DNA from 3 places in the Aggregatilinea sp. genome. Region 3 is predicted to be linked to each of the others. Evidence: riboswitches for the same ligand, from Rfam matches in the RefSeq annotation. Region 3 holds a riboswitch; each other region holds the start of a gene.

Region 1 (5,713 bases), on a different contig from region 3:
ACCCTTGAAGATGATGTGCTGGTTCAGGTCAAAGGTGAACGGTCCCGGTGCGAGGCCCAACAGCGCCGCCTCGCCGCCTTCCTTCAGCACCGTGAAACCCTGATCGATGGCGCTAGGCGCGCCGGACATTTCGAGCAGCACATCCACGCCTTCATCGCAGGTCGCCTCAAGCAGCTTGCCGACCACGTCTTCTTCCAGCACGTTCACCGTCAGATCCGCGCCCATCTTGCGCGCCATCGCTAAACGGTAGTCGCTGATGTCGGTAGCGAACACGCGCCGCGCACCCGCTGCCTTGGCCACGGCGATCGCCATGATGCCCACCGGGCCGCAGCCGGTCACCAGCACGTACTTGGCCGACAGATCCTGCGCCATGGCCGTATGCACGGCGTTGCCGAAATTTTCTTCGATCACCGCAATGCGCAGCGGCAGATCGGGCGGATTTTTCCACGCATTCTGGGCGGGCACAGCGACATATTCGGCAAATCCGCCGTCACGATCCACACCCAGGATTTTCGTGTTTTCGCAGATATACTCGCGTCCGGTTTTGCAATAGAAACATTCGTTACACACGACGTGACTTTCCAGCGAGACGTAATCGCCCACCTTCACGCTCGTCACGTCATCGGCAACCTGCGCGATCTCGCCCGCGATCTCGTGACCGACCACAAACGGCGGCTTGAGGCGGTTCTGCGCCCACTCATCCCACTTATAGATATGAAGGTCCGTCCCACAAATCGACGCGGCACGGACCTTCACCAGTACTTCTCCGGGGCCGATCTCCGGCACAGGCCATTCGGTCAGTTCAAGGCCAGGGGCGCGTTTGGCCTTCACCACGGCCTTCATCATCTTCGGTAGGGTATCCGTCATGTGTATGGCATCCTGTGGCAGCGAAAGCGCTAGATAAACCTCACATGCGGCTGATTCTAGCCCCCATATGCAGCCGCAACAAGTCCAAAAAAGAAAGGGGCATGCGGTCGTCTGCATGCCCCTCGTGTTTAGTGTATGTTCCGAACCGGCGTTATTCCGCTTCGGGCATGGGCGCCCACGCGGTCAGCGTAACGCCTTCCACTGCCGGGATCGCAGCGATCGTCGCCAGAATGTTCGCGTCAGGCATGGCCGTCTGGTAGCCGAACGCGCCTTCTTCCGTCTGCAACGACAGCAGCCAGTCCTGCGGGGTATTCCAGTCGGCCAGATCTTCGCCCGCCGCCAGCAGTGCCTGAACCACGACCGAAGTCGAGTTCACATCGCTGTCGGTGCCGTAGTCGCTCGGGCTCTGGTACGGCCAGCCGCCGTCCTCGTTCTGAATGGCTTCGAAGTAGGCCAGCGCCGCGTCAACCGCGTCCGCCTGATCCGTCAGGGCCAGCGCCTGCACGCAGATCGCGGTCGTGTTGCTATCCGCAGGCTGATCCGGCCCGAAGCCCCAGCCGCCGTCTTCCGTCTGCGCGCTGATAACTGCATCCACCGCGCCTTCAGGAAGCTCGACGCCCGCGTTTTCCAGCGCGGTCAGCGCCAGGCAGTGATCGAACGCGCCGGTTCCGAACAGGCCGCTCTCGTCCTGCAGCGCGAGCAGATCGTTCACCAGATTATGCCCGCCGAACGCCGTGACGTCCTTGCCGCCCGCGATGACCGCATTGGCGACTTTCGCAACCTGCCCGGCAGCCGTGACGTTCCCGGCCTCAACCTGCTGGCCGAGGAAGTAGTACGGATTTGCCATGTCCGGCGATAGCACCGCATTAGGATCTTCACCCGCCGCGACAAACGCGATAATCGCGTCTGCCGTCGTCGTCAGATCGCTTTCCGGCGCGTAGCCGGTCGGGAAGCCGCCATCCGCATTCTGGATCGAATCCAGGTAATCAACCGCCGCCAGCGCGGGATCGGTATCGTCTTGCGCGAACGCAGGGATCGCCAGCGCCAGGATCAGCGCCAGCGCCACAATAGTGCTCAACAGATGAGAACGTTTCATCAGGATCATGCTCCTCGAAATTGAAAAAAGACAACATGCAGGGGAAAGTGAGCCCAATAAAAACAGCGCCTTTCCCGACGGTTAAGAAAGGCGCTGTTCTAGCTCGCTGAGAACAGCATGAATCACCTCCGATCCGCGAGAGATGGGTAATGTATATGGCGGTCCAGGCGGGTAATCTGGCTCTGCGAGGCTGTGAAACTCCTCGCACAACAGTTGCGGGACAGCGCCGGACTTGGACCGGCTTCCCCCATTACGACGAACGCTTCCGGGCGTTCGTCACCTGGACGTTTCATAGTTGTTAGACAATGGCAGGAAGTATAACGCGAGCCGCGGGGGGTTACAATGGTCTACTCCTGCGAAGCGGCTCCATTTCCCACGGCGACCACAAACGCGATGGCATGTTCCGCCGTGTGGCTGAGGCTGATCTGCCACTCGCACAGCCCGAGTTCCTGCGCGAGTTCCGCTGCCGCCGCGTGCAAATGCAGGTGCGGCGCGCCGCGATCGTCAGACGACACTTCGATATCGATCCAACGCACGTCCCCAATGCCGGTTCCCAGCGCCTTCGCTGCCGCTTCTTTCGCGGCGATGCGCGCCGCCAACCGCACGGGAAGATCCTTGCACTGCGCGCGCTCGGCAGGCGTAAAAAACCGCTCGAAGAACCGATCGCCATACCGGTTCATCACGCGCTCGACGCGCTCGACTTCGATCAGGTCCACGCCAATACGCAGCATTACGCCTCCGACTGCGCCTCAGTGGGGGCGCTTTCGGAAAAGTCCGGCAGTTCCGGCCCGGCCAGCGCCAGCGCGTACACGTCCGGGTCCAGGTAACGCTGCGCGGCATCCAGCGCCGCCTCCGGTGTGATCGATACAATCAAATCGGGATAGCGGCGCAGGTAGTCCAGCCCCAATTCGTAGCGCTCCATCGACAGGATCGAGCCAGCCACGCCCTCGTTCGTCTCAAGCTGGAGCGGCAGCCGCCCGATGAAATTCGCCTTCACGTCCGCCAGCTCTGACTCCTGAACCGGCTCGCTGACGATCCGCCGGATCTCGCCGCGAATGGCCTCCAGCGCCCGCTCGACGTTCGCCGGATTCACCCCCGCGATTACGCGCCACGGGCCCGGCCCCATACCGCCATCGAGGCGGCTGTAGCTGTAATAGGCCAGCCCACGCTTTTCACGTACTTCCGCGCCGATGCGTCCGTACATCCCAAACACGCCCAGCACGGCGTTCGCCAGGGTCGCGGCCTGCCACTCGTCGGCGCGGCGCGGTGGTCCCGGCACACCGAGCACCAGATCGATCTGGCTTTTGTCCGGCAACGTGATCGTCTGCGTGCGCGCCGCGTCCAACCCAACACCGTCCGGCGCCAGCGGCATTGCAGGCTGATCGGGATTCTCCCACGCGCCGAACGTCTCCTCGACCAGTGACAGCGCGCGCTCGGCATTCACCGCGCCGACGATCACCACGAGCATTCCACGCGGGCCGTAATGGGTGCGGTGAAACGCGGACATCTGGTCACGCGTGATGGCCGCCACCGTCGCCAACCGCCCTTCGGGCTGGCGGCTATAAGGATGCCCTGCGGGATACGCCAGTTCGCGGAAAGTCCTTGCGGCCATATACCGCGTGTCCTTTTCACGGATCTTCAGTCCGGTGATGATTTCACCGCGCAGCCGCTCCACCTGCCCCGTGGGAAAAGCCGGATGTCGCAGGGCGTCTCCCACAAGATCGAACAGCATCGGCAGATCTTCGGCCAGTCCCTTGCCGGAGAACCCGACCGTATGCAGCCCGCCGCTGATCGACAGACTCGCGCCGTTGCTCTCCAGCAACTCGTGAATGGCCGCAAAGTCGCGCGTCTCCGTGCCGCGCAGCAGCGCGGACGCCGTGATAGCGGCGAGTCCGTGCGCATCAGGCGGATCGAACGCCGCGCCTGCATCCAGCGACCCGGCCAGCACGACCGAACGCGCGTTGAAGTTCTCGCGCACCAGCACCACAATGCCGTTGGACAGCTCACGCCGGATAATATCATCCGGCCCCGGCAGGGATTCAACAGGTAATGTCATTGCGTCAGCCTTCCTGCCCGCTGTTCGTGGGGATAAACCAGCCGACCGTTCGCTGCGAGCGGCGGAAATACCGGCGTGAGGCGTCCTGTACATCGTCCAGGGTCACTGCATCGAGGTGATCCAGGTAGTGTAGATACCACTCGTAGCCGGAAAAATTCTCAGAGAACGCCAACCAGAACGCCTGCCCGGTGACGCCTTCCGTGCCATACGCAAACAGCGCTTTCGCCTGCTTTTTCGCCCGGTCCAGTTCGGCCTGCGTCAGATCGCCTGCCACCAGCCGGTCGATTTCGGCATCCAGCGCGGCCTGCACTTCCTCGATCTGGCGACCATCACGCACGGTCAAGATGACGCTGAACAGGTAGGGATCGATCGACGGGTACAGTCCGCCGCCCACCGATGCCGCCAGTTCCGTCTCGACGAGCGCGCGATATAAGCGCGAAGTCTTGTTGCCAATACCATCACCCCCCGGTGCGCTCGCGCCCGCCAGGATGCTGTCTACCAGAGCCAGCTTGAACCAATCGGGATCGGTCGCTGCGGGCGCGCGGTACGCGGTGAAGATCGTCGCCGCGCTGCCTTCGCGCTCCACGCGCACGCTGCGTTCGCCTTGCTGCGGCGGCTCCGGGCGGTTGAACAGCGGCGGCGCGGCGCCTACCGGAATCGAGCCGTACAGCGCCTTGATCTGCGCCAGCATCTCGGCGCTGTCGAAGTCGCCCACGGCAACGGCGATGGCATTATTCGGTGCGTAAAAGGTCCGGTAGTGGGTATACAGATCGTCGCGGGTCATGGTATGCAAATCGGCCATGTCCCCGATGATCTGGTGGTGGTACGGGTGCACGCGGAAGGCCGTCGCACGCACCGCTTCCGACAGCCAGAAGCCCGGCGAGTTCTCCGATCCCTGGCGTTCGGAGATGATCACCGTTCGCTCGGATTCCACTTCGTCGGGATCGAACGCGGCATTCTGCATCCGGTCGGCTTCGGCTTCCAGCGCCAGCGCGATCCGGCTGGCAGGCATCGTTTCAAAGTAGGCGGTGTAGTCATACGAGGTCTGCGCGTTCCAGATGCCGCCCTCGCGGTCCACGGCCTTATCCAGCACGCCCGCGGGATACTTTGGCGTGCCCTTGAACATCATGTGCTCGACCCAGTGGGAGATGCCGGTGTGCCCGGTCGGCTCGTTGCGGCTGCCAACGCGGTATAGGACCCACCAGCTGATGACCGGCGCGGTGTGCACCTCTTTGAGCAAAATGGTAAGGCCGTTGTCGAGTATGTGCCGGGTTACGCCGTGCCCCTCACCTGGCATTCCAAGTCCTTCCACTACAGCGCCGACCGTCTTGTGCCCTAAGTTTAGCAGGGATGCCGATCCGTGGCATCCCTGCGTAAAATGACCATGTATGCCCCCGTCTGCCGGGGATTCAGGCTTTTTAGCCGTTATAGCCGCGCCCGATGCCGCGATAGGTGAAGCCCACGCTGCGCATCTCGGCAGGCTCGTACAGGTTGCGCGCGTCGATCATCACCGGCGTGGTCATCGCCTCTTTCACGGCCTTCATATCAAGGTGCTTGAACTCGTTCCAGGGCGTCATCACGATCAGCGCATCTGCGCCGCGCGCCAGCACATACGGGTCCTCGCACATCTCGATGAACGGCATGATGCGCTTGGCGACATCCATCGCCACCGGATCGTACCCACGCACAACCGC
Region 2 (5,713 bases), on a different contig from region 3:
AGCCGTCCACTCTTATCGACAATCGGCAGGTGAGTGATTTGATTCTCGCGCATCAGCTCGACGGCCTGTTTGTGCGTCGTCTCCGGCAGCGCGGTGATAGGATTCACGGACATACGGTCTTTGACTAACATGCGGTTCTATCTCCACGGGATCAGTGAGTGAAAATAAACTTTAAGTTCCTACTCATTAAGTATACGCGATCTGGCTTTTTGCGGCGCACTCCAATACGGGCCGCCGACCCGCCAAACGCACGCAGGGCCGGAACGTTCCCGGCCCTGCGGCTTCCCTCGTTGGCGCGCGTCTCGACCGTCAGCGCGGCGCGACCTCGTAGCGCAGCCAGACGTGCCCGTCCGGCTGGGCCTCCGCCGAGATCAGGTTGAGGCGGGTGGGGATGTCGTCCGGCCCCAGCTCGGTCGAATCGAACAGGCTGGACGTCGCGCGGCCCCCGATCAGGCCGGGGAAGAAGTCGATGTTCACCTCGTCGATCAGCCCGGCGCGCAGCAGCGCCCCGTTCAGCGTGCCGCCCGCCGTTGACATCACCGTCGTGACGCCGAGCAGCGTGTTGAGCTTATCCAGCGCGCAGGCCAGATCGACCCGATCCTCGCCCACGACGAGGTACGGGATTGTCTCGCGGCGCAGGTAGGCGAGGTAGGAAGGCGGCGTCTGGCGCGAGACGAGCAGCAGCGCATACCAGACCGTCCCGTCTTCGCCGGGCATCTCTTTGTACATCCAGCGGATACGTCCCCGGCTGTCCACCACCGTAAACCAGCGCCGCCCCGGCTGGTTCACGATCTCGGCGGGCAGGAAGTCGTCGTAGAGCGCGGCGAGATCGCCGTCGGCGGGCGGCAGCGGGTCGGGCGTCATACTCTCCAACATGAACGATCCGCTGCCCTCAAGCTGTGCCTGGGGCTGGTAAGTCTGTTTCAGCGTGTTAAGGAACACTTCGCTTGCGCCCGCGACCGCCACCCAGCGATCCATCGCGGCCATCAGCAGGGTATCGGGGGAAAGGGTTAACCGGCCATCGACTGATGCCGCCTGCACGACCACCACTTTTGGTTTTGTCACGTTCGTTCCTCCGCGTTAGAGCACCTGTACATCTTCGATCATACACCCCTGGTGTTCTAATGGAGAGTTTTCCCTCAAATGGGTTTGAAATCGAGAGCGGCGGAACGGTCGGGGCGCGAGGAGCGAAACGGACGGTTGTTTGCATGTTTGCGCGTGTGGCGCTATTGTAAGGGCATATCGTCTTCCTATGTGGCGCTTATGCCCCGGATGGCAAAGCGTCGCGGTGAAACTCCGCGATGGCGAAGCAGGTGCAAGTCCTGCGCTGACCCGCAACGGTAACAGGGTGAACAACGCGCCCTCAAGCCCGGTCGCCCGCCACAGAGGAATCCGAGTTTCGACCTTCGCGGTGAGGGGTTGGAGCTACTCCGGAGCTGTCGCTCCACCGGTTCCCCGGTACAGGCGTTCCAACCCGGTCCACATGGCCGGGTTTTTCGATCCCTCCCAGGCGAAGCACCCTGACTCTGTTTGGCCGTGTGAAACGAGATCGACCGTGGCTTCTTCCCTCAACGCTGCCGAACGTCCACGCGCAGCCTTTTTATTGGCGGGGATGGGCATTTTGCCCCGCCTGCTCCTGATTTGCGGCGCGCTGCTGCTCCTGCTGCTGGCGGCGATGGTGTACGCCGCGTCGGTCGGCTCGACCTCGATCCCTTACCGTGACGTTGCGGAGTCCCTGCTGCAATACGTCGGGCTGCATCACAGCCTTGACGCAGGCTCGGCCACGTATCGCATCGTGACCGTCGTGCGCCTGCCGGGGCTGATGGTAGCGGCGCTGGTCGGCGCGGCGCTGGCCTGCGCGGGCGCGGTGATGCAGGGCCTGTTCCGCAATCCGCTGGCGGACCCCGGCATCATCGGGATCAGCGCGGGCGCGTCGTTCAGCGTGGTGCTGGTCATGACGCAGGCCGCCGCCGGAGATCTGTGGCTTCTGACGAGCGGCCCCCTATCGAACGCGCTGTGGCGCGTGCCGCTGGCCGCCTTCGTCGGGGCGTGGCTGGCCGCGCTGCTGGTCTATGGGCTGTCGCTCCAGCAGGGACGCACCAATCTGGCGGCGCTGCTGCTGGCCGGGGTCGCGCTCAATTCCGTGCTGGGTGCGCTGACGTCCGTGCTGCTGCTGCGCACATCGGATGCGGGCGCAGCGCGATCGGTGCTGTCGTGGGTGGTGGGCAGCCTGGAAGGGCGCGGCTGGGCATATTTCCGTATCGCTGTGTGGCCGATCCTGATCTCGGCGGTGCTGCTGCTGCTGTACAGCCGCGAGTTGAACTTGCTGACCATCGGGGAGGAAAGCGCGCAGTCATTGGGCGTCAACGTGTCGCGCGTGCGCCTGATCCTGCTGGCGCTCAGCAGCCTGCTGACCGCGTCCGCCGTGAGCGTGGCGGGCACCATCGCGTTCGTGGGGCTGGTCGTGCCGCACATCCTGCGCCTGATCATCGGCCCCGATCACCGCGTGCTTCTGCCTGCGAGTTTGATCGGCGGCGCGGCATTTCTGGTGTTTGCGGACGCGCTCGCGCGCTCGATCATCGCGCCGGAGACGCTGCCGGTCGGGACGGTCACTGCGCTGGTCGGCGGGCCGTTTTTCGTGTTTTTGCTGTGGCGCAACCGCCGCCGCATCGCCATGTTGTAGAGCGACGTTTGCGGCGAGCCTGTTGGGGCGGGTTTTTAACCCGCCCGGTAGGGGCAATTCATGAATTGCCCCTACGAACCCTACCCGCCGACGGCATGACGAGCGGGGCGGCAACCGGCGAGAGCCGGGTGGAGCAAGCCCCGCCCCTACGGACTATGGGGCCGTGCTTGTCTCCTCTCTCCAACTTGATTGGAGAGGGGCCGGGGGTGAGGTCGCGGTGCGGACGAGTTATTTACCAAACCGCATCAACCCGCCCGGTAGGGGCAGTTCACGAATTGCTCCTACGCATCGTGCAAGTGTTACCTGAAGAGCGCGCCTGGTGAATCGCCAACTGCTCAAGCCTGATCGCTTACAAGGAGTTTTAAGGATGACCGTCCGCCAACTATTTTCCGCCGTATTGGGCGTGGCGCTGATCGCCGGGGCGCTGCTGGGGAGCGGGATCGCCCGCGCGCAGGGCGACGATCCCACCATCCAGGCGGGCGTCATCGTACAGGGCGAGGACGGCAGCGTCCAGACGTTCTGTGTGACGCTCGACGGCAACGCGCCTACCGGCCTCGACGCGCTGGAAGCGACCGGGCTGGATACGCTGGCCGAGCAAAGCTCGATGGGCGCGACGGTCTGCCGTCTGGACGGTGTGGGCTGCACCCCGCCCGGCGACTCGTGCTTTTGCCAGTGCGAAGGCGACGGTCCGTGCACCTACTGGTCCTATTTCCACCTGAGCGACGCGGGGACGTGGCAGTTCAGCATCGCCGGGGCGTCGGCGTATGCGGTGCAGCAGGGCGATGTCGAGGGCTGGTGGTGGCGCAACACCAGCGATACCAGCGCCGCGCCGCCGCCTGCGCTGTCGTTCGAGTCGATTTGCGGGGCCGAGGCGGCCTTTCCGCGCACGGTGGTCGATGGCATGGACCATGAGATGACGCTCGATACGCCGCCGCAGCACATCGCGTCCGTGACGCTCGGCTCGGACGAGATCCTGCTCGATCTCGTCGGGCCGGACCGGCTGCTGGGCGTGTCGTACTTCGCGGACGATCCGGCGATCAGCAACATCAGCGACCGGCTGGACGGCATCGAGCACACCGATCTGTCCGGCGACCCGGAGCTGCTGATCAGCCTGGACGCGGATCTGGTCGTGATGGCGAGTTACAGCAACCCCGCCGCGCTCGAACAGCTCGAAGACGCGCAGGTCCCGGTCTTTGCCCTGTCCGAGTTCAACAGCGTGGACGAGATCCGCGCCAACATCCGCCTGCTGGGTGAAGTGACCGGCGAGGAAACACGCGCCGACGCCCTGATCGCGGAGATGGACGCGCGGCTGGAGGCGGTGCAGGATGCGGTGGCGGGCGAAGACCCGGTGCGCGTGCTCTATTACGAGCCGGGCGGGATCACGTACGGCCCCGGCAGCACTGTGGACGAGATCATCAATCTGGCGGGCGGCGTGAACGTCGTGGCCGAAGCCGGGCTGGAGGCGTACCCGCTGGTCGATCCCGAATTCGTGCTGAGCACCGATCCCGACGTGGTGCTGGTGAGCGGGTGGTTCAGCGGGAAAGACGATCCACTCGGGTGGTTCACGTCCGACCCGGCACTGGGCACGCTGCGCGCCGTGCAGGAGGGCCGCGTATATGCCATCAACGCCGCGCACATGACCAACGTCAGCCAGTACATTGCTCAGGGCGTCGAAGATGTGGCGTACGCCCTGTATCCGCAGGCATTTCCCGACCTTCCGATGATTGCCACCGAGGAACCGGCCCATGATTAAGCTCAACTCCGCCCGCCCCAAGAACGGGCATTCCAACGGCCATTCGAGCGATGCCGCGCTGCTGCGTGCGGACGCGATCACGGTGCGGCGCGATGAGAATACGCTGCTGCAAAGCGTGTCGTTTTCCGTGGCGGCGGGGGAACTGGTCGGACTGGTCGGGCCGAACGGCGCGGGCAAATCGACGCTGCTGAAGGCCATCGGCGGGCTGTGGACGGATGTCGGCGGCGAGGTGACGCTGCTCGGCCAGCCGCTGCGCCGCTATTCCACGCGGCAGATCGCGCGTATCGTGGCGCACGTGCCGCAGATTACGGCGCTGGATTTTGCGTTCACCGTCGAGCAGATCGTGATGATGGGCCGCAGCCCGCACCTGGGCCGCTTCGAGATCGAAACCGGGCGTGACCGGGAAATCGTGCAGTTCGCGCTCGAACGCACCGACACCGCGCACCTGTCCGCGCGGCTGATCAATACGCTGAGCGGCGGTGAGCGCCAGCGCGTGCTGATCGCGCGGGCGTTGGCGCAGCAGCCGCGCGTGCTGCTGCTGGACGAGCCGACCGCTAACCTCGACGTGCAGCACCAGTTGGGCGTGCTGGACCTGCTGCGCCGCCTCGTCGCGCAGGACCGGCTCGGCGCGGCGGTGGCCGTGCACGACCTGGAAATGGCCGCGCGCTACTGCGACCGGCTGGTGATGCTGCATCACGGCACGGTGCTGGCCGAGGGCACGCCCGAAGCCGTCCTGGCACCGGATCTGCTGGCCGAGGTGTACTGCGTGGACGTGCAGCCCTACCACGACCCGATCACGGGCTTCCTGCGGCTGGCGATCACCGGCAGCGCGGATGCCGCGCCGCACCCGTCGCACGCGCTTGCCGGGACGGGGCGGTAGGGAATAGGGGCCATGGAACAGGGATTAGGTCCGCCGGGGCGGGGCTGTGATCCGCCTCCACAAAACCCTGTTGGCCGCCGCCTGTCTCCCCTCTCCAACTTGATTGGAGAGGGGCCGGGGGTGAGGTTTCTACGATAACCCGCCCGATTTTTTTCACCGTGTACGCCACACGAAAAAGGGGCGTATCGCAATACGCCCCTACAAAATGCCCCGCTTTGAGCTAACCGCCAATCGCTAACGGCTAACCGCTGCCTCCCCGCTACCAGAGGTGATGCACCTGCGGGCGGATCAGGCGGTCGTACACGTCGCGGACGGTGTCCATCTGCGCGGCGGTCAGCGGCGGCAGATCGGCGGCGTGGATGTTATCCAGCGCCTGCGAAGGCCGCTTCGCCCCCGG
Region 3 (5,713 bases):
CGCCCATCCGAACCCACCGACTACGTGCTGAAGGTCGAACGCGCGCCGCTGTACATATGGCTGGCGCGTCTGACCTGGGCGATCATCGTGCTCGTGCTGCTGGAATTTGACATCACAAGCTGGCAGGAGCGAGAGCCGCACGCTGCGATCCTGGCGACGGCGCTGCTGACGGTGCTGGTGCTGGCCGGGATCATCGTGGAGGTGGTTCGCCATGTCGAAGCACGCTCGCCCTACCGCCAATCCGCGCCGCTGCCCGACGATGAGCCTGTGGCCGAGATCGTCGAGCCGTTCGCCGTGGAGCCGGATCTGTCCTATTCACCGCACGCTCACAGCCATATCGAGGACGCCTCATGAGCGATGAATTGAAGATCAGCCGCCGTGATTTTTTGAAAAATCTGGGCATGGCCGGGGTCGCGGCGACTGCCGCCGGGTCTACGGGCCTCACGCTGGCCGGAGAAGTCTTCGGCAGCACAACGTCCGGCGGGGTGTACCGCCGCCCGTGGTGGGTGCGCGAAGTGGATGAGCCGACGACGGGCATCCGTTGGGAGCAGATCAAGCGCGTGGATGCCTCGCGCGATACGCTGTTCGGCAACGTGTTGGGCCGCTTCGCCACGCCGGAAGAAAACCAGCGGCTGCTCCAGGTGCGCGAGGACTTGCTGTTGGAACGCCTGAACTCGGAAGAACCGGGCTACACGCTGAAGGATCAGGCGCTCGAAAACGCCATGCGGCAGTCGCGCGGGATAATCCCGCGCAGTTTCCTCGGCGCGCAGTGGGCCATGACGCCGGAACAGCGCGGGGTCGCGCGGTGGGAAGGCTCGCCGGAGGACGCCGCGCACATCATCAAGGTGGCGCTGCGGCAGATGGGCGCGGCCAGCGTCGGGATCGTGCACCTGGACGAGCGCACGCGCAAGCTGATTTACGCGGTCGATACCGACGGCAAGCGCATCGAGTTCGAGGACGTCGAGCAGGCGTACGAGACCGAGGACAAGCGCGTGATCCCCAACCGCGCCGAGTGGGTGATCGTGTACACGGTGCAGATGTCGGAAGACGCGCTGCGCCGCGCGCCGACCAAGATCGCGGAGTTCGGCACGCAGACCAGCTACCAGCGCGGGCTGCTGGTTCAGAATGGGCTGCAAGAGTTTTTGCGCGGCCTGGGCTATCAGGGCCTGGGCGAGCAGACGTTGAACGGCCTGGGCATCGCTCCGGCGCTGGCGGTGATGGCCGGGCTGGGCGAGCTGTCGCGCCAGAACCGCGTGATCACGCCGGAATATGGCCCGATGGTGCGCGTCTTCAAGCTGGTCACCGATCTGCCGCTGGCGGCGGACCGGCCCATTGACGCGGGCATCACACGCTTCTGCAAGACGTGCAAGAAGTGCGCCGAAGCCTGCCCGCCCAGCGCGCTCAGCTTCGACACGGAGCCGGGCTGGGAGCCGGTGGGCGAGTGGAGCAACCCAGGGCATCAGGCGTGGTTCGAAAACTCGCTGCGCTGCCGCCGCTTCTGGTACGAAGAAGCCGGGACCAACTGCGGCATTTGTTTCGCCGTGTGCCCGTTCACCAAGCAGGGCAAGAGCTTTATGCACCAGTTCGTGCATATGCAGATCGCAACTGCCCCCGTCATCAATTCCCTGACGCGCAGCATGGACGACGCCTTCGGCTACGGTGTCCGCAAAGACCCGACCGAGTGGTGGAATCTCGACCTGCCCGAATACGGCATCGACACGACGAAAGGGAAATAAGCGCCCCGCTGTCATCTTTTTGCGCACGCGCCTGTCAGCAAATTCCCGACAGGCGCGTGCGCAATCAAGGGCGTTTTCCTGACACACGTTCTTCCCCCTCCTGACAGACAAGCCCGGCCCCTTTTTGCATAATTATTTCATCAGCAGTAAATGACGCTGCGATAACGGTTAGGTGAAGGGTATCGCGCGTCAGGGGGAAAACCGGTGCAAGGCCGGTGCTGGGCCGCAACTGTAAGATCGGGCGTTTTGCCCGGTCGAGCCAGAATACCCGCTGCAACGTCTTATCTCTACGAGCCTAGAGAGCTGGGTTATTCCGAACAGGAATAAACCGGCTCTTTTTCGTTTTGGAGGAAGGGAACCCATGGCAACGTATTCGTACCGCTGCCGCGACTGCCAAACCCTATTCCAGGTTCAGAAGCCAATGGCCGAGATCGACGCGGAAACATTGTGCCCCGCCTGCGGTGCAGCCGAGACGCAGCGGTTGATTTCGGCAGTAGCGGTGTTCTCGTCGAGCGCCGATGGTCAGCGTCGCGCCCTGGCTGGCGCGCCGAGCTGCGGCAGTTGCGGGATGGCTGCAACGGGCTGCACGAGCTGCGGCCCGCACTAATCGTCCGGTAATTCCGATCGGCTAAATAGTCTTTATCCGTTCAATGTCGCTGAAGGAGATTCAATATGCCGTTCAATCTTAACCGCCGCGAGTTTTTGAGGGACATGGGGCTGCTCGGCCTGGGCGCTACCACGGCCAGCCTGGGGCCGATTGCTGCCTTCGGTGAAGACTGGGGCGATAAGGCAACCATCAATTCACGCCCGTTTTACGTGAAGGAAGTGGATACCCCCACGGTCGAGATCGACTGGGCCGCCATCTACCGCTTCAACGAGCGCGACACCGTGCGTCGCGGTCTGGCGAAGTACGTTGGTGAGGACGAGGCCACACGCATCACAGGGATGCGCGAGAGCAATCAGAACAAGTTCGCGCTCGAAGGTCGCCCCGGTTATTCGATCCGCGACATCGCCATGTACGCTGCGTCGGGGATTGGTGCGACCCAGTCGTTCCTGCCGCCGGATAACATCAGCACGCCGGAAGATCGTGGCGTGCCGCGTTGGGAAGGCACGCCGGAAGAGAACTCCGAGATGATCCGCTCGGCCCTGCGCGCGTTCGGCGCGGCGACCGTCGGCTTCGTGGAGTTGGAAGAAGAGACCACCAAGAAGCTCATCTACTCGATTGACCCTGACGGCAAGGAACTGGTGTTCAAGGAGCAGGACCAGCCGGAAGAAGACGAGACCACCCGCGTCATCCCCAACAAGTGCCGCTACGTCATTGTGTGGACCGTGCAGATGTCTGCCGAGCAGCTTCAGCGCGCTCCCACGCCGCTGGGCGCCGCGACCACCAGCCTGGCCTACTCGCAGAACCGCGCCATCCAGAGCCGCCTGCAGGGCTTCCTGCGCAGCATCGGCTACCTGGGCCTGGGCGAAAACGAAACCAACGCGCTCGGTATCGCGCCCGCGTTCGGCGTTATGGCTGGCCTGGGCGAACTGTCGCGCCTGAACCGTCTCGTCACGCCGGAATACGGTCCGATGGTCCGCGTCTTCAAGATGGTCACCGACCTGCCCGTCGCGCCGACCAAGCCGATCAACGCCGGGATCATGAACTTCTGCAAGACCTGCAAGACCTGCGCGACCTACTGCCCGTCCGGCTCGCTGAGCCTCGAATCCGAACCGTCCTACGAGACGCAGGGCGGCTGGAACCGTGGCGGCGTGAAGACCTGGTACGAAAATTCGGTTACCTGCCGTACGTACTGGGGTGAAGTGGGCACGAACTGCGGTATCTGCTTCTCGGTCTGCCCGTTCGCGGTCAAGAACAAGGCGCTCATCCACTCGATGGTCAAGGGCGTTATCGGCACCACCCCGATCTTCGACAGCGCGCTGGCCAGCATGAGCCGCACCGCGTACATCAGCGAAGACCTCGGCCAACCGCAGAAGGACTGCGAAGAGTGGTGGAAGCTCGACTACTCCGAGCTGGGCTACGACACGACCATGGGCCACCAGGACGCATAGCGCGCGGCGCTGCGGATAAGAAAGGATAACCGACCAATGTTGTGGTTAATTCTGGGTATTCTGATCGGCGCGGGGTTCATCTTCCTCGCTCATCGTTCCGAATTTAAGCTGGCGTGGTACGATTACATCATCCTCGCCGTGTCCATCGTGTTCCTGCTGCTGGCGATCGCGAACTTCAGCGGCTCCCGCGCGGAACTCGAATACAAGGCCGCGAACATCCTGCTGCTGTCGTTCGGTGTGCCTGGCCTCATCCTGATGGCGGTGGTGGGTGTACGCGCGTGGCGCAGCTACCAGACGCTGACGGCGAAGAGCGCCAAGTAAGCGACTGACGCCTTATCTGCCGGGCGGCGCGCAAGTGCTGCCCGGCTCAGAGCGTGTCCGGAAACCCTCATCCCCCGGCCCCTTCTCCCTCAGGGAGAAGGGGAGCAGAACAGCAGAAGGTGCTTGCCGCGAGTCACGAAAAGGGGAGTAAAGCCGCTTTCCATACACGCTCTCAGTTACCTTCCCCGCGCCGTTCGCTTTGAGCGGGACAGCGGGGCCGTTGTTTCATAGAGTGTGTCCGGAAACCCTCATCCCCCGGCCCCTTCTCCCTCAAGGAGAAGGGGAGCAAGACAGCGGAAGGCGCTGGCGGTGAGTAACGCGACGGGGTATAAAGCCGCTTTTCATACACGCTCTTAACTCACCTGACCGATTTTACGGCTGCGAGCCGCCAACCGGGCCGCAGCGGCAGCCACAACATCGAAGCAGCCATGGCAACAGCACGAACGCTTCCCGTTCAAAATGCCCTACAACTCCAACGCGCGCGCCAGCGCCGCCGCCAAACCATTGTCACGGCCATCGCGCTGGCGATCATCATCGCGGCGTGGCTGATTGGCTATGCCAACACCGGCAGCAGCGACGCGGGTCCATACGTGAAGAACGTCCTGCCCGGCGCAGACCGGATCGAGACGCGCCGCGACCTGTACGTCGGCTACCAGGGCGACACCCTGGTCGGCTACGCGCAGGTCGGCACGGCGAGCGGCTATGGCGGGCCGGTGGAGGTGCTGGTCGGCATCGATCCCGATGGCAACATCACCGGCGCGCAGATCGTCGGCCACAAGGAGACGCCGGGCTTCTTCCGCCTGATTGGGCGCGAGAATTTCCTGGCGCAGTTCGTCGGCTTGAGCTACAAAGACCCAATGCAGCTCGGCGACGACATCGACCGCGTGAGCGGCGCGACCTTCAGCGCCGAAGGCGTCGCGCGCAGCATCCGCGAGGCGGTGCGCGATCTGTCGACCAGCGAACTGAATGCCTCCGTGCCTGCCGAGCACCGCTCGATCAAGTTCGGCATCCCGGAAGCGACGCTGATCGCGCTGTTCGTGGTCAGCTATTTCCTGCACAAGACGCGCCGCAAAAACGTGAAACATTATGGACGCTGGGCCGTGATGCTGACCGGGATCGTGGTGCTGGGATTCCTGTACAATAAGCCGTTCACGCTGTCCAACGTGATCTCGCTGTTGGCAGGGTTCTGGCCGGACTGGCAGGATAACCTCTACTGGTTCCTGCTGTTGGGCGGCATTTTCTCGGTGACCTTCATTCAGGGTAAGAACCCGTACTGCTCGTGGTTCTGCCCGTTCGGCGGTGTGCAGGAGATTCTCGGCTCGTTCACTGGGGCGAAGGTGTACCGTCCGCGCTCGATGTACACGAAGCTTCAATGGGCGCAGCGCGTACTGGCGTTTGGCGCGATTGTCGCGGGGCTGGCGCTGCGTATGCCGGGTGCGGCCAGCTATGAGCCGTTCGGGACACTGTTCAACCTGAAAGGCTCGTGGCCGCAGTGGGTGCTGCTGGTGCTGGTGATGCTGGCCTCACTGGTTATTTACCGGCCCTGGTGCAATTATATCTGTCCCCTGGGACCCGTTGTGGATTACGTCGGCGAAGTTCGT

The links. Region 3 has a riboswitch for cobalamin ahead of V7116_RS12140 (FmdB family zinc ribbon protein). Riboswitches for the same ligand answer to the same signal wherever they lie in the genome.
Region 1: linked by a shared signal. The riboswitch ahead of V7116_RS00200 (prenyltransferase/squalene oxidase repeat-containing protein) and the one ahead of V7116_RS12140 (FmdB family zinc ribbon protein) in region 3 are both predicted to bind cobalamin.
Region 2: linked by a shared signal. The riboswitch ahead of V7116_RS24735 (FecCD family ABC transporter permease) and the one ahead of V7116_RS12140 (FmdB family zinc ribbon protein) in region 3 are both predicted to bind cobalamin.

What each region holds. Positions count from the first base shown of each region.
Region 1 covers NZ_DAISHJ010000001.1:34,926-40,638, reverse strand. Annotated here, with positions in the region: gene tdh (L-threonine 3-dehydrogenase) at 1-867, opposite strand, end outside; gene V7116_RS00200 (prenyltransferase/squalene oxidase repeat-containing protein) at 1,019-1,963, opposite strand; cobalamin riboswitch at 2,113-2,262, opposite strand; gene acpS (holo-ACP synthase) at 2,311-2,694, opposite strand; gene V7116_RS00190 (M16 family metallopeptidase) at 2,694-4,019, opposite strand; gene V7116_RS00185 (M16 family metallopeptidase) at 4,024-5,316, opposite strand; gene V7116_RS00180 (UDP-glucose dehydrogenase family protein) at 5,438-5,713, opposite strand, start outside.
Region 2 covers NZ_DAISHJ010000178.1:547-6,259, forward strand. Annotated here, with positions in the region: gene V7116_RS24725 (CBS and ACT domain-containing protein) at 1-131, opposite strand, end outside; gene V7116_RS24730 (dihydrofolate reductase family protein) at 310-1,065, opposite strand; cobalamin riboswitch at 1,239-1,399, shown strand; gene V7116_RS24735 (FecCD family ABC transporter permease) at 1,556-2,683, shown strand; gene V7116_RS24740 (ABC transporter substrate-binding protein) at 3,051-4,436, shown strand; gene V7116_RS24745 (ABC transporter ATP-binding protein) at 4,429-5,316, shown strand; gene V7116_RS24750 (aldo/keto reductase) at 5,576-5,713, opposite strand, start outside.
Region 3 covers NZ_DAISHJ010000034.1:29,514-35,226, forward strand. Annotated here, with positions in the region: gene V7116_RS12130 (hypothetical protein) at 1-354, shown strand, start outside; gene V7116_RS12135 (reductive dehalogenase) at 351-1,736, shown strand; cobalamin riboswitch at 1,885-2,026, shown strand; gene V7116_RS12140 (FmdB family zinc ribbon protein) at 2,098-2,343, shown strand; gene V7116_RS12145 (reductive dehalogenase) at 2,409-3,791, shown strand; gene V7116_RS12150 (dehalogenase) at 3,828-4,112, shown strand; gene V7116_RS12155 (FMN-binding protein) at 4,541-5,713, shown strand, end outside.